3 linked regions of the Cereibacter sphaeroides 2.4.1 genome follow. Each later gene encodes a partner of the first gene's protein in a complex. Links are inferred from orthologs where the notes say so. Each region holds a gene or a part of one and is shown in the gene's direction. Other genes may lie near its edges.

Evidence for each region. Proteins that work in one complex are often made in the same cells at the same time.
Region 2: the proteins of accD (region 1) and accC are in contact, whole or in part, in a solved structure (PDB 8UXZ), measured with the Escherichia coli proteins. The link is inferred for Cereibacter sphaeroides 2.4.1 from one-to-one orthologs.
Region 3: the proteins of accD (region 1) and accB are in contact, whole or in part, in a solved structure (PDB 8UXZ), measured with the Escherichia coli proteins. The link is inferred for Cereibacter sphaeroides 2.4.1 from one-to-one orthologs.

Annotation. Positions count from the first base shown.
Region 1 is NC_007493.2:2,674,167-2,680,237, forward strand. What follows is about bases 3,192-6,071. They hold accD (acetyl-CoA carboxylase, carboxyltransferase subunit beta), read left to right. Parts: upstream 3,192-4,094; coding sequence 4,095-5,048; downstream 5,049-6,071. Other genes in these bases: RSP_RS13005 (hypothetical protein), read right to left, coding at 3,205-3,729; RSP_RS13015 (bifunctional folylpolyglutamate synthase/dihydrofolate synthase), read left to right, coding at 5,045-6,071. Also shown: RSP_RS12980 (competence/damage-inducible protein A), read left to right, coding at 1-8; RSP_RS12985 (GNAT family N-acetyltransferase), read left to right, coding at 12-722; RSP_RS12990 (OmpA family protein), read left to right, coding at 719-1,651; RSP_RS12995 (LysR family transcriptional regulator), read right to left, coding at 1,674-2,579; RSP_RS13000 (hypothetical protein), read left to right, coding at 2,908-3,048.
Region 2 is NC_007493.2:1,907,222-1,910,019, forward strand. It holds accC (acetyl-CoA carboxylase biotin carboxylase subunit), read left to right. Parts: upstream 1-625; coding sequence 626-1,972; downstream 1,973-2,798. Other genes in the region: accB (acetyl-CoA carboxylase biotin carboxyl carrier protein), read left to right, coding at 124-618; aat (leucyl/phenylalanyl-tRNA--protein transferase), read left to right, coding at 1,992-2,636; RSP_RS09215 (DUF2155 domain-containing protein), read right to left, coding at 2,585-2,798. UniProt on the Escherichia coli protein: This protein is a component of the acetyl coenzyme A carboxylase complex; first, biotin carboxylase catalyzes the carboxylation of the carrier protein and then the transcarboxylase transfers the carboxyl group to form malonyl-CoA.
Region 3 is NC_007493.2:1,906,293-1,909,091, forward strand. It holds accB (acetyl-CoA carboxylase biotin carboxyl carrier protein), read left to right. Parts: upstream 1-1,052; coding sequence 1,053-1,547; downstream 1,548-2,799. Other genes in the region: RSP_RS09195 (NAD(P)-dependent oxidoreductase), read right to left, coding at 1-775; accC (acetyl-CoA carboxylase biotin carboxylase subunit), read left to right, coding at 1,555-2,799. UniProt on the Escherichia coli protein: This protein is a component of the acetyl coenzyme A carboxylase complex; first, biotin carboxylase catalyzes the carboxylation of the carrier protein and then the transcarboxylase transfers the carboxyl group to form malonyl-CoA.

The DNA of each region.
Region 1 (6,071 bases):
CGCGCTAGAGCATGACCCCAGAGGACATCTACGCCACCGTCGAGGCCACCTGGCCCGCGGCGCGGCTGGAGCGCTCGGGCCCCTGGACGATCCGAGAGGGTCGGGGCGGCGGCAAGCGCGTTTCTGCCGCAACCGCCGCGGAGGGCTGGACGGAGGCGGATCTGCCCGCCGCCGAAGCCGCGATGGAGGCCCTCGGGCAGGAGCCGCTCTTCATGATCCGCGCGGGGGACGAGCCGCTCGACGCGGCGCTTGCCGCGCGCGGCTACCGGATCGTCGATCCCGTCACCGCCTATGCCTGCCCGGTGGGGCGGCTCTCGGCCGAGCCGCCGGCGCAGATGGCGGCCTTTCCGCACTGGCCGCCGCTCGGCATCGTCCGCGATCTCTGGACCGAGAGCGGCATCGGCCCCGAACGCGTCGCGGTGATGGAGCGGGTGGCGGGGCCGAAATGCTGCCTGCTCGGGCGGCAGAACGACCGACCCTCGGGCGCGGCCTTCGTGGGGCTGGCGGGCCCGTTCGCCATGCTCCACGCGCTCGAGGTCACGCCCGCGCTGCGCAGGCTCGGCTCGGCGCAGGCGATGATCCGCCGCGGCGCCTGCTGGGCCGAGGCCGCGGGCGCCCATTGGTTCTCGCTCGTCGTCACCACCGCCAATGCGCCGGCCCGCGCGCTCTACGAGGCGCTCGGGATGGAAGAGGTGGGCCACTACCACTACCGGCTGAAATGATCCGGCAGCTCCTTCTCGCCGCCCTCATCCTCTGCCCGGGAGCCGCCGCCGCGCTCGAGCTCGGCGCGCCCTGGACGCGCGTCGAACGGCAGGAGGAGGACTCTGCCAGCTACCGGCTGCCGACGGGCCCCTGGACCGAGGCGGGCCTGCCCATGCGCCCGATCGAGGGCCGGATCGTCCGCAGCGTCTGGCAGCGCGATCTGGCCGAGACCTCGACGCTCGACCTTCTGGCACCCCTCCGCGCGGCGCTGGAGGCAGAGGGCTTCCGCCCGCTCTTTGAATGCGAGACGCGCGGCTGCGGCGGCTTCGACTTCCGCTATGCGACGGATGTGCTGCCCGAGCCGGAGATGCATGTGGATCTGGGCGACTTCCGCTTCTTCGCGGCGATCCGCGAGGGGGCCGAAGGTGCCGAGGCCGTGAGCCTCCTGATCAGCCGGTCGGATGCGACGGGCTTCGTGCAGGTGATCGAGGCCCTGCCCCGCACCGCCACGCCCCCGGCCCCCGTCGCCGTGCCGGACGAGCCTGTCGCGGCGGAGGCCCCCGCTCCTGCCGCCGGCACCCTCATCCTGCGGCTCGAGGAGACGGGGGCCGCGGTGCTCGAGGGACTGGTCTTCGGCAGCGGCTCGGCCGAGCTCGAGGACCGCGCCTATCCCGCGCTCGCGGATCTGGCGCAATGGCTGAAAGAGGATCCGGCCCGGCGCGTGGTGATCGTGGGCCATACCGACGCGTCGGGCGGGCTCGAGGGCAATGTGACGCTGAGCCGGGCCCGGGCCGTTTCGGTGCGCGAGCGGTTGATCGCGCGGCACGGGGTCGATGGGGCGCAGGTGACGGCGGACGGCGTGGGCTATCTCGCTCCGCGCGCCACGAACCGCACCGAAGAGGGCCGCGCCCGCAACCGCCGGGTCGAAGTCATGCTGCTCGCCGGCTGAGAGCGCCCGGAAAGGCCACGCCTCAATTCCCGATCGGCCCCTTTTCCAGAAAGCGGCGCACGAGGAAGTCGATGAAGGCGCGCACCTTGGGCTGGGTGAACCGGCCCGCGGGATAGATGGCATGGATGCCCAGCGTCTCGACCGGCAGGTCCGGCAGCACCTCCTCGACCAGCCCCGCACGCATGGCCTCCGCGAAGAGGAACTCGGGCAGATGGGCGATGCCCAGCCCCGAGACCGCCGCCTTGAGCAGCGAATGGCCGTCGTTCACGGTCAGAAAGCCCGGCGCCCGCACCTGCCGCGGCTCGCCCGAGGGTGACAGGAGCCGCCAGACGTTTCCGTGCGCCTGCGTCGAATGATAGAGCAGCCTGTGATCGGTGAGGTCGTCGATCTTCATCGGCCGCCCGTGCCGCTGGAGATAGCCCGGAGACGCGATCATCCGCCGGGTGGTCTCGGTCAGCTTGCGTGCGCGCAGGCTCGAATCCTCGAGATCGCCCACGCGGATCGCCATGTCGAACCCTTCCGAGATCAGCTCGACGCTGCGGTTGTTCAGCACCATGGTCACGGTGATGTCGGGATAGTCGAGCAGGAACTCCGCGAGGATCGGCGCCAGCAGGGCCACGCCGAAATCCGTCGCGACCGAGAGGCGCAGGTGTCCCGACGGCGCGGTCTGCATCGAGGTCACCAGCGCATCCGCCTCGCCCGCGTCGGTCAGCACCCGCCGCGCCCGGTCGTAATAGGCGAGCCCGATCTCCGTGGGCGAGACCCGGCGGGTGGTGCGGTTGAGAAGCCGCGCCCCCAGCCGCGCCTCGAGCGCCGAGACATGTTTCGAGACGGCGGACTTGGAGATCCCCATCTTCCGGGCCGCATCGGTGAAGCCGCCCTGATCCACCACCATGGCGAAGGCTTCCATTTCCGTCAGTCGATCCATGGCGGCTCCCGTGCACTGTCCGGACCCTGCCCTCATGGGTGGCAAATCGGGCAGGATTGCGGAAAGCAACAGGCAAGTCCGGGATTTATGGCCGGAAAGCCCGGGGCAGGCATCGGGGTGAGTCGCCGTGCCGGGACAGGGGCCTGCGCCCTCGCGCCGCAGCTTCGACGGCGCGCCGGACAGAATGTCACCTCCCCAAGCGCCAAGACGCAACAAAATTGCGTCATCGCGTCGCGCTGCGTTGCAGCGACGGCATGGGTGGCATGCGCCTTTTGGGAGAAGTCATCAGAATTGAGGGGTTTATATCGGGGGGCAAAGGAGAACGACCATGATACACGATCCCCGCCCGATGACCGCCGCTCAGGCCGCCGAAACCGTGCCGGCCTATTTCACGCCCGAGCGGAACACCCGTCAGCTTCGCAATCTGAGCGCGCTGGAGCAGATGTACGGCTACTACAACCGCGATTGATCCTTCGCTGCCACGACGGCGGGCACAGGGCCCGTCGTCCCGGCAGAGCCCCAGGTGCGGTCTGAGGCAGACCCCTCCCGACGCCCGGCTCCCCTCTTTTCCCCTCTCTCCACGACGCGCCCGAGACCGCGGTCTCCCAGTGGGCCTGCCGCGGCCCTAGCGGTTCGCCGCTTCCATTGCATCGACGAAGCTCACCATCAGGCGCTTTCCGTTCTCGCGCCCGAGCGGGGCTTTCCCCGTGCCCGAGGCCGTCAACGTCACCATCCGCCCGTTCAGCGTGAGCACCGCGCGCCAGCTCTCCGGCGGCGCCCCGCGGCTCCGGTCCCGGATCCGGATCAGGAAGGCCTTCCCCCGCCCCAGCGCCTCGAGAACCTGCACGCTATCGGCACGACCCGAGGCGCTCAGAGCCTTCCGCCCCGCCGCCGACTGGAAATAGGCCGCCAGATCCTGCCCCCGCCGCGCCACGTCGATGCCCGAGCCGGGCACGCCGACCGTCGCGGTCAGAACCGCAGGCGGGCGATCGGTCACGCCTGCACAGCGACCCATCAGCACGAGGCCCGGCCCGGTCCCGGGCTCGCGGACGATGCAGTAGCCGGCGGGCGCCGCGACGCGCACGCCCTCCGCCACGGCAGGCAGGGCCGGAAAGAGGGCGAGGAGGCCTGCGAGGAGAAGATGCCTCATGCGTCTCCTCCGAAGCAGGCGCCGCAGTCTCGGGCGCGGGGATGGGGCGCGAGGAAGGGCTGTCTCATGGCAGGTCTCCGGTCGGTGGGCACGGGCATAGCGGCCGCTCCCGCAGCGGGCAAGGCGCGACCTGCCGGTCCACCGGCAGCTTTCGGCGCAGAGCGGCACGCACGGGCCCCGGATCCGCGACACCTTCACGGACGCTGCGCCCACTCACCCCGGATTGCCGTGATCTGTCCCAAGGCGCGTCCGCCGCATGCCCCCTCTCCCCGCGCGCGGGCGTCACAGGGGCAGCCCGCGCGATTGCATTTCCCGCCCCTCCGGACTATCTCGGCACCATCGCCGCGACCGGAAGGCTTGCCCGCATGAACTGGATCTCCAACTACGTCCGCCCGAAGATCAACTCGCTCTTTTCGCGCCGCGAGGTGCCGGAGAACCTCTGGACCAAGTGCCCGGAGTGCGGGACGATGCTCTTCCACCGCGAGCTGGCCGAGAACCTGAACGTCTGCTCCACCTGCGACCACCACATGAACATCAGCCCGCGGGACCGGTTCGCCGCGCTCTTCGACGGCGGGATCTTCACCGAGGTCGAGGTGCCGGTGCCGCTCGCCGACCCGCTCCAGTTCCGCGACCAGAAGCGCTATCCCGACCGGATGAAGGCGGCGCAGAAGACCACGGGCGAGAAGGAAGCCATGCTGGTCGTCGAGGGCGAGATCGCCCGGACGCAGGTGGTGGCCGCGGCCCAGGACTTCAGCTTCATGGCGGGCTCCATGGGCATGTATGTGGGCAATGCCATCATCGCCGCCGCCGAGCGCGCGGTGAAGCTCAAATGCCCGCTCATCCTGTTTGCCGCCGCCGGCGGCGCGCGGATGCAGGAGGGGATCTTGTCGCTCATGCAGATGCCGCGCACGACGGTGGCGGTGCAGATGCTGCGCGAGGCGGGCCTGCCCTACATCTGCATCCTGACCCACCCGACCACGGGCGGCGTCACCGCCTCCTATGCGATGCTGGGCGACGTGCAGATCGCCGAGCCCAATGCGCTGATCTGCTTCGCCGGCCCCCGCGTGATCGAGCAGACGATCCGCGAGAAGCTGCCCGAGGGCTTCCAGCGCGCCGAATATCTGCTCGACCACGGGATGCTCGACCGGGTGACCCACCGCAAGGCGATGCGCGAGGAGCTGGTCACCATCATCCGGATGCTGATGAACCAGCCGCCGGCGATCAAGGGCGACCTGCCTGCGCCCGAGCCGAAGCCGGTGATCGACCTGCCGCCGCCGCCGACGCCGGAGGCGGTGGTCGACGACAAGGCCGCCGAGTGAGCCTGCCCGCCTCCGACCTCATCCTGCAGCGGATGATGTCGCTGCATCCGAAGATCATCGACCTGACGCTCGACCGGGTGCACCGGCTGCTGCAGGCCCTCGGCCATCCCGAGCGGTCGCTGCCGCCGGTGATCCATATCGCGGGCACCAACGGCAAGGGCTCGACCCAGGCGATGATCCGGGCCGGTCTCGAGGCGCAGGGGCTGAAGGTGCACGCCTATACCTCGCCCCATCTGGCCCGCTTCCACGAGCGAATCCGGCTCGCCGGCAGCCTGATCTCCGAGCCCGCGCTGGCCGCCCTCCTCGACGAATGTCTCGCGGCAAACGGTCCCGAGCCCATCACCTTCTTCGAGATCACCACCTGCGCGGCCTTCCTCGCCTTCGCGCGCACGCCCGCCGATTACACGCTCCTCGAGGTGGGCCTCGGCGGCAGGCTCGATGCCACCAACGTGGTCGAGGATCCGCGGCTCACCATCGTGACCCCGGTCTCGATCGACCATCAGCAGTATCTGGGCGAGACCCTGCCCGAGATCGCGGCCGAGAAGGCGGGCATCCTCAAGCGCCGCGTGCCCTGCGTGGTGGGCCCGCAGCAGGCCACGGCGCTCGAGGTCATCGAGGCGCGCGCGGCCCGTCTCGGCGCGCCCCTCCTCGCCCACGGCCAGCAGTGGCAGGTCTGGGAAGAGCGCGGCCGGACGGTATTCCAGGACGAGGCGGGCCTTCTCGATCTGCCGCTCCCGGTCCTGCCCGGGCCGCACCAGATCCAGAATGCCGGCGCGGCCCTGATGGCGCTGCGCCATCTCGGCGCGCCCGAGGCCGCCTGCGAGGCGGCCCTCACCCGCGCCGACTGGCCCGCCCGGATGCAGCGCCTGCGCCAAGGACCGCTTCCCCGGAGCGCGCCGGGGATCGAGCTCTGGCTCGACGGCGGCCACAACCCCGCGGGCGGCGCTGCAGTGGCGGCCACGCTGTCGCGGATGGCGCCGCGGCCCACCCATCTCATCTGCGGGATGCTGAACACCAAGGACG
Region 2 (2,798 bases), 770 kb from region 1 along the record:
GTTCTCGCGACGAACTGGCGCTTTTCTCCACCGCGCCCTTTGCGTATAAGCCCTGCAATCCGAGCGCCGGGCCGGGCCCCGCGGCCCCTCCCCAACCGGCAGAAAAGCCAACCCGAGGACGTCATGAGCAAGAACAACACCGAGGCCGATGTCGCCTTCATCCAGGCCCTTGCCGAACTGCTGAACAGCAACGAGCTCACGGAACTTTCGGTCAAACGGGAATATGGCGAGGACGACAGCCTCGAGGTCCGCGTGGTCAAGCAGGCCAACATCGTGACGACCCAGGTTGCGGCGCCGATGATGGCCGCCGCCCCCGCGGCGATGCCGGCGGTCGGCGGTGCCCCCGCCGCCGCTCCGGCCGCGGTCGAGGATCCGGCCCAGCATCCGGGCGCCGTCACCTCGCCCATGGTGGGCACCGTCTATATCGCCCCCGAGCCGGGCGCCTCGCCCTTCGTCACCGTGGGCGCCACCGTGACCGAGGGGCAGACGCTCCTCATCATCGAGGCGATGAAGACCATGAACCACATCCCCGCCCCGCGCGCGGGCACGGTGAAGCGGGTCCTCGTCTCGGACGGCACGGCGGTCGAATACGGCGCGCCCCTCATGATCATCGAGTGAGGCGCCGATGTTCGAAAAGATCCTGATCGCCAACCGCGGCGAGATCGCCTTGCGCGTGATCCGCGCCTGCCAGGAGATGGGGATCAAGTCGGTCGCCGTCCATTCGACCGCGGACGCCGATGCCATGCATGTCCGCATGGCCGATGAGAGCGTCTGCATCGGCCCGGCCTCCTCGACCGACAGCTATCTCAACAAGGCCTCGATCATCTCGGCCTGCGAGATCACCGGGGCCGAGGCCGTCCATCCGGGTTACGGCTTCCTCTCCGAGAACGCGGCCTTCGCCCAGGCGCTGCAGGACCACGGGATCGAGTTCATCGGCCCGACCGCGGACCATATCCGCATCATGGGCGACAAGATCACCGCCAAGGACACGATGAAGGCTCTGGGCGTGCCCTGCGTGCCCGGCTCCGACGGCGGCGTGCCCGACTACGAGACGGCCATCGCCACGGCCAGAGACATCGGCTTCCCGGTCATCATCAAGGCCACGGCGGGCGGCGGCGGGCGCGGCATGAAGGTCGCGCGGAACGAGCAGGAACTCGAGATCGCCTTCCGCACCGCGCGTTCGGAAGCCAAGGCCGCCTTCGGCAACGACGAAGTCTATATGGAGAAATATCTCCAGAAGCCGCGGCACATCGAGATCCAGGTGTTCGGCGACGGCAAGGGCCGCGCGGTCCATCTGGGCGAGCGTGACTGCTCGCTGCAGCGGCGGCACCAGAAGGTGTTCGAGGAAGCCCCGGGTCCGGTCATCACCCCCGAGATGCGTGCGGAGATCGGCAGGATCTGCGCCGACGCGGTGGCGCGGATCAACTACATCGGCGCGGGCACGATCGAATTCCTCTACGAGGACGGCCAGTTCTACTTCATCGAGATGAACACCCGCCTGCAGGTGGAGCATCCGGTGACCGAGGCGATCTTCGGCGTCGATCTCGTGCGCGAGCAGATCCGGGTCGCGGCGGGCCTGCCGATGAGCTTCAATCAGGATGCGCTGGAGATCAACGGCCACGCCATCGAGGTGCGGATCAACGCCGAGAAGCTGCCGAACTTTTCGCCCTGCCCCGGCAAGGTGCGGGTCTTCCACGCGCCGGGCGGCCTCGGGGTGCGGATGGATTCGGCCCTCTATGGCGGCTATTCCATCCCGCCCTATTACGACAGCCTGATCGGCAAGCTGATCGTGCACGGCCGCGACCGGCCCGAGGCGCTGGCGCGCCTGCACCGCGCCCTGGGCGAGCTGATCGTGGACGGGATCGACACGACGGTGCCGCTGTTCCACGCGCTTCTGGCCGAGCCCGACATCCAGAATGGCGACTACAATATCCACTGGCTGGAAAAATGGCTCGCCGCCCAGTTCGGCTGACACATCCCGCGGGCGGCGCATGAAGCCGCCCGCGCTGACGCCCCGCCTGCTCCTGCGGGCCTATGCGCTCGGCATCTTCCCGATGGCCGAATCCCGCGACGATCCCGAGATCCACTGGATCGACCCGCGGCACCGCGGCATCTTCCCGCTCGATGGGTTCCACATCTCGCGCAGCCTCGCCCGCCGCATCCGCCGGATGGACTGGCGCGTGAGCGTGGATGAGGATTTCGCCGCCACCGTCGAGGCCTGCGCGGACCGCGAGGAGACCTGGATCAACCCCACCATCTTCCGCCTCTATGTCGAGCTCCATGCGCTCGGACACGCCCATTCGCTCGAGGTGCGCGAGGGCGAGACGCTGGTGGGCGGCGTCTACGGGGTGACGCTGGGCCGGGCCTTCTTCGGCGAGAGCATGTTCTCGCACCGCACCGATGCCTCGAAGGTGGCGCTGGCCTTCCTGATCGACCGGCTGCGGGCGGGCGGCTTCACGCTCTTCGACACGCAGTTCCTGACGCCGCACCTCGCCTCGCTGGGGGCCATCGAGATCCGGCGCTCGGACTATCACCAGAGGCTCACCGAGGCGCTCGAGGGCAACGCGAGCTTCACCCCCGAGGGCTACTGGGCCGATCCCGCCTCAGTGGTGCAGCGCAACAGCCAGACATCGTAGCGCGGATGGTCGAGCGCCGAGAGCGCCGGGCTCGAGGCGATCATCCAGCCGTCGAACACGGGCTCGGCTGCGCGCGAATCGCGGATCGTCAGATGGGCATAGGCATCCGAGGCCGGGTCTCCGGCCGGGAAGCGGCATTCGTCGAGTTCGATGGTCAGATGG
Region 3 (2,799 bases), 770 kb from region 1 along the record:
TGAAGTCCACCGCCGGGTGGACATGCTCGCGATCCTCGCCCTCGGCGCGCAGGGCGTTCACCCCTGACAGCCCCATGCCGAGGAAGACCGCGTCGAACTCGGCCCGCAGCCCCTCGAGGGTGATATCGCGGCCGAGCGCCTGCCCGGTCTTCAGCGTGATCCCGCCGATCATCAGAAGCCAGTCGACCTCGGCCTGCGCGAAGTTGTCCGGCGTCTTGTAGCTTGCGATGCCGTACTCGTTGAGCCCGCCGGGCTTCGGCCGGGCGTCGAAGATCGTGACCTCGTGGCCCAGCATGGCCAGACGGTGCGCGGCCGACAGGCCCGCGGGCCCCGCCCCCACCACGGCCACCCGCTTGCCCGTTGGCTCGGCGCGCTCGAACGGATGGACGTTGCGCGCCATGAGCGTGTCGGTCGCGTGGCGCTGCAGCCGCGCGATCTCGACCGGCTTGCCCTCGGCCGTCTCGCGCACGCAGACCTCCTCGCAGAGCTGCTCGGTGGGGCAGACCCGCGCGCACATGCCGCCGAGGATGTTCTGGTTGAAGATGGTGCGCGCGGCCGCCTCGGGCGTGCCGGTCGCGATCTGGCGGATGAAGAGCGGAATGTCGATCGCCGTCGGACAGGCGGTGACGCACGGCGCGTCGTGGCAGAAGTAGCAGCGGTCCGCCGCCACCTTCGCCTCGTGGCCGTCGAGCGGCGGCTCCACATCGGAGAAGTTGCGCGCATAGGCATCCGCTGGCAGACGCCCCGGCACCACGCCGGGCGCAAGCTGGCTCATGGACAAGATCAGGCCCTCCCTGGGCTGTTGTTTATAGGGTCAGGCTGACACGGGTGCGTTTTTTTACCAAACGATAAATAATCGGGAGGGAGGCGGGCGCCGCCACCTGCGCGGACAAGCGCCGCTTTCGCCTGAAAAAGTGGCAGAGCCGGATGTTCTCGCGACGAACTGGCGCTTTTCTCCACCGCGCCCTTTGCGTATAAGCCCTGCAATCCGAGCGCCGGGCCGGGCCCCGCGGCCCCTCCCCAACCGGCAGAAAAGCCAACCCGAGGACGTCATGAGCAAGAACAACACCGAGGCCGATGTCGCCTTCATCCAGGCCCTTGCCGAACTGCTGAACAGCAACGAGCTCACGGAACTTTCGGTCAAACGGGAATATGGCGAGGACGACAGCCTCGAGGTCCGCGTGGTCAAGCAGGCCAACATCGTGACGACCCAGGTTGCGGCGCCGATGATGGCCGCCGCCCCCGCGGCGATGCCGGCGGTCGGCGGTGCCCCCGCCGCCGCTCCGGCCGCGGTCGAGGATCCGGCCCAGCATCCGGGCGCCGTCACCTCGCCCATGGTGGGCACCGTCTATATCGCCCCCGAGCCGGGCGCCTCGCCCTTCGTCACCGTGGGCGCCACCGTGACCGAGGGGCAGACGCTCCTCATCATCGAGGCGATGAAGACCATGAACCACATCCCCGCCCCGCGCGCGGGCACGGTGAAGCGGGTCCTCGTCTCGGACGGCACGGCGGTCGAATACGGCGCGCCCCTCATGATCATCGAGTGAGGCGCCGATGTTCGAAAAGATCCTGATCGCCAACCGCGGCGAGATCGCCTTGCGCGTGATCCGCGCCTGCCAGGAGATGGGGATCAAGTCGGTCGCCGTCCATTCGACCGCGGACGCCGATGCCATGCATGTCCGCATGGCCGATGAGAGCGTCTGCATCGGCCCGGCCTCCTCGACCGACAGCTATCTCAACAAGGCCTCGATCATCTCGGCCTGCGAGATCACCGGGGCCGAGGCCGTCCATCCGGGTTACGGCTTCCTCTCCGAGAACGCGGCCTTCGCCCAGGCGCTGCAGGACCACGGGATCGAGTTCATCGGCCCGACCGCGGACCATATCCGCATCATGGGCGACAAGATCACCGCCAAGGACACGATGAAGGCTCTGGGCGTGCCCTGCGTGCCCGGCTCCGACGGCGGCGTGCCCGACTACGAGACGGCCATCGCCACGGCCAGAGACATCGGCTTCCCGGTCATCATCAAGGCCACGGCGGGCGGCGGCGGGCGCGGCATGAAGGTCGCGCGGAACGAGCAGGAACTCGAGATCGCCTTCCGCACCGCGCGTTCGGAAGCCAAGGCCGCCTTCGGCAACGACGAAGTCTATATGGAGAAATATCTCCAGAAGCCGCGGCACATCGAGATCCAGGTGTTCGGCGACGGCAAGGGCCGCGCGGTCCATCTGGGCGAGCGTGACTGCTCGCTGCAGCGGCGGCACCAGAAGGTGTTCGAGGAAGCCCCGGGTCCGGTCATCACCCCCGAGATGCGTGCGGAGATCGGCAGGATCTGCGCCGACGCGGTGGCGCGGATCAACTACATCGGCGCGGGCACGATCGAATTCCTCTACGAGGACGGCCAGTTCTACTTCATCGAGATGAACACCCGCCTGCAGGTGGAGCATCCGGTGACCGAGGCGATCTTCGGCGTCGATCTCGTGCGCGAGCAGATCCGGGTCGCGGCGGGCCTGCCGATGAGCTTCAATCAGGATGCGCTGGAGATCAACGGCCACGCCATCGAGGTGCGGATCAACGCCGAGAAGCTGCCGAACTTTTCGCCCTGCCCCGGCAAGGTGCGGGTCTTCCACGCGCCGGGCGGCCTCGGGGTGCGGATGGATTCGGCCCTCTATGGCGGCTATTCCATCCCGCCCTATTACGACAGCCTGATCGGCAAGCTGATCGTGCACGGCCGCGACCGGCCCGAGGCGCTGGCGCGCCTGCACCGCGCCCTGGGCGAGCTGATCGTGGACGGGATCGACACG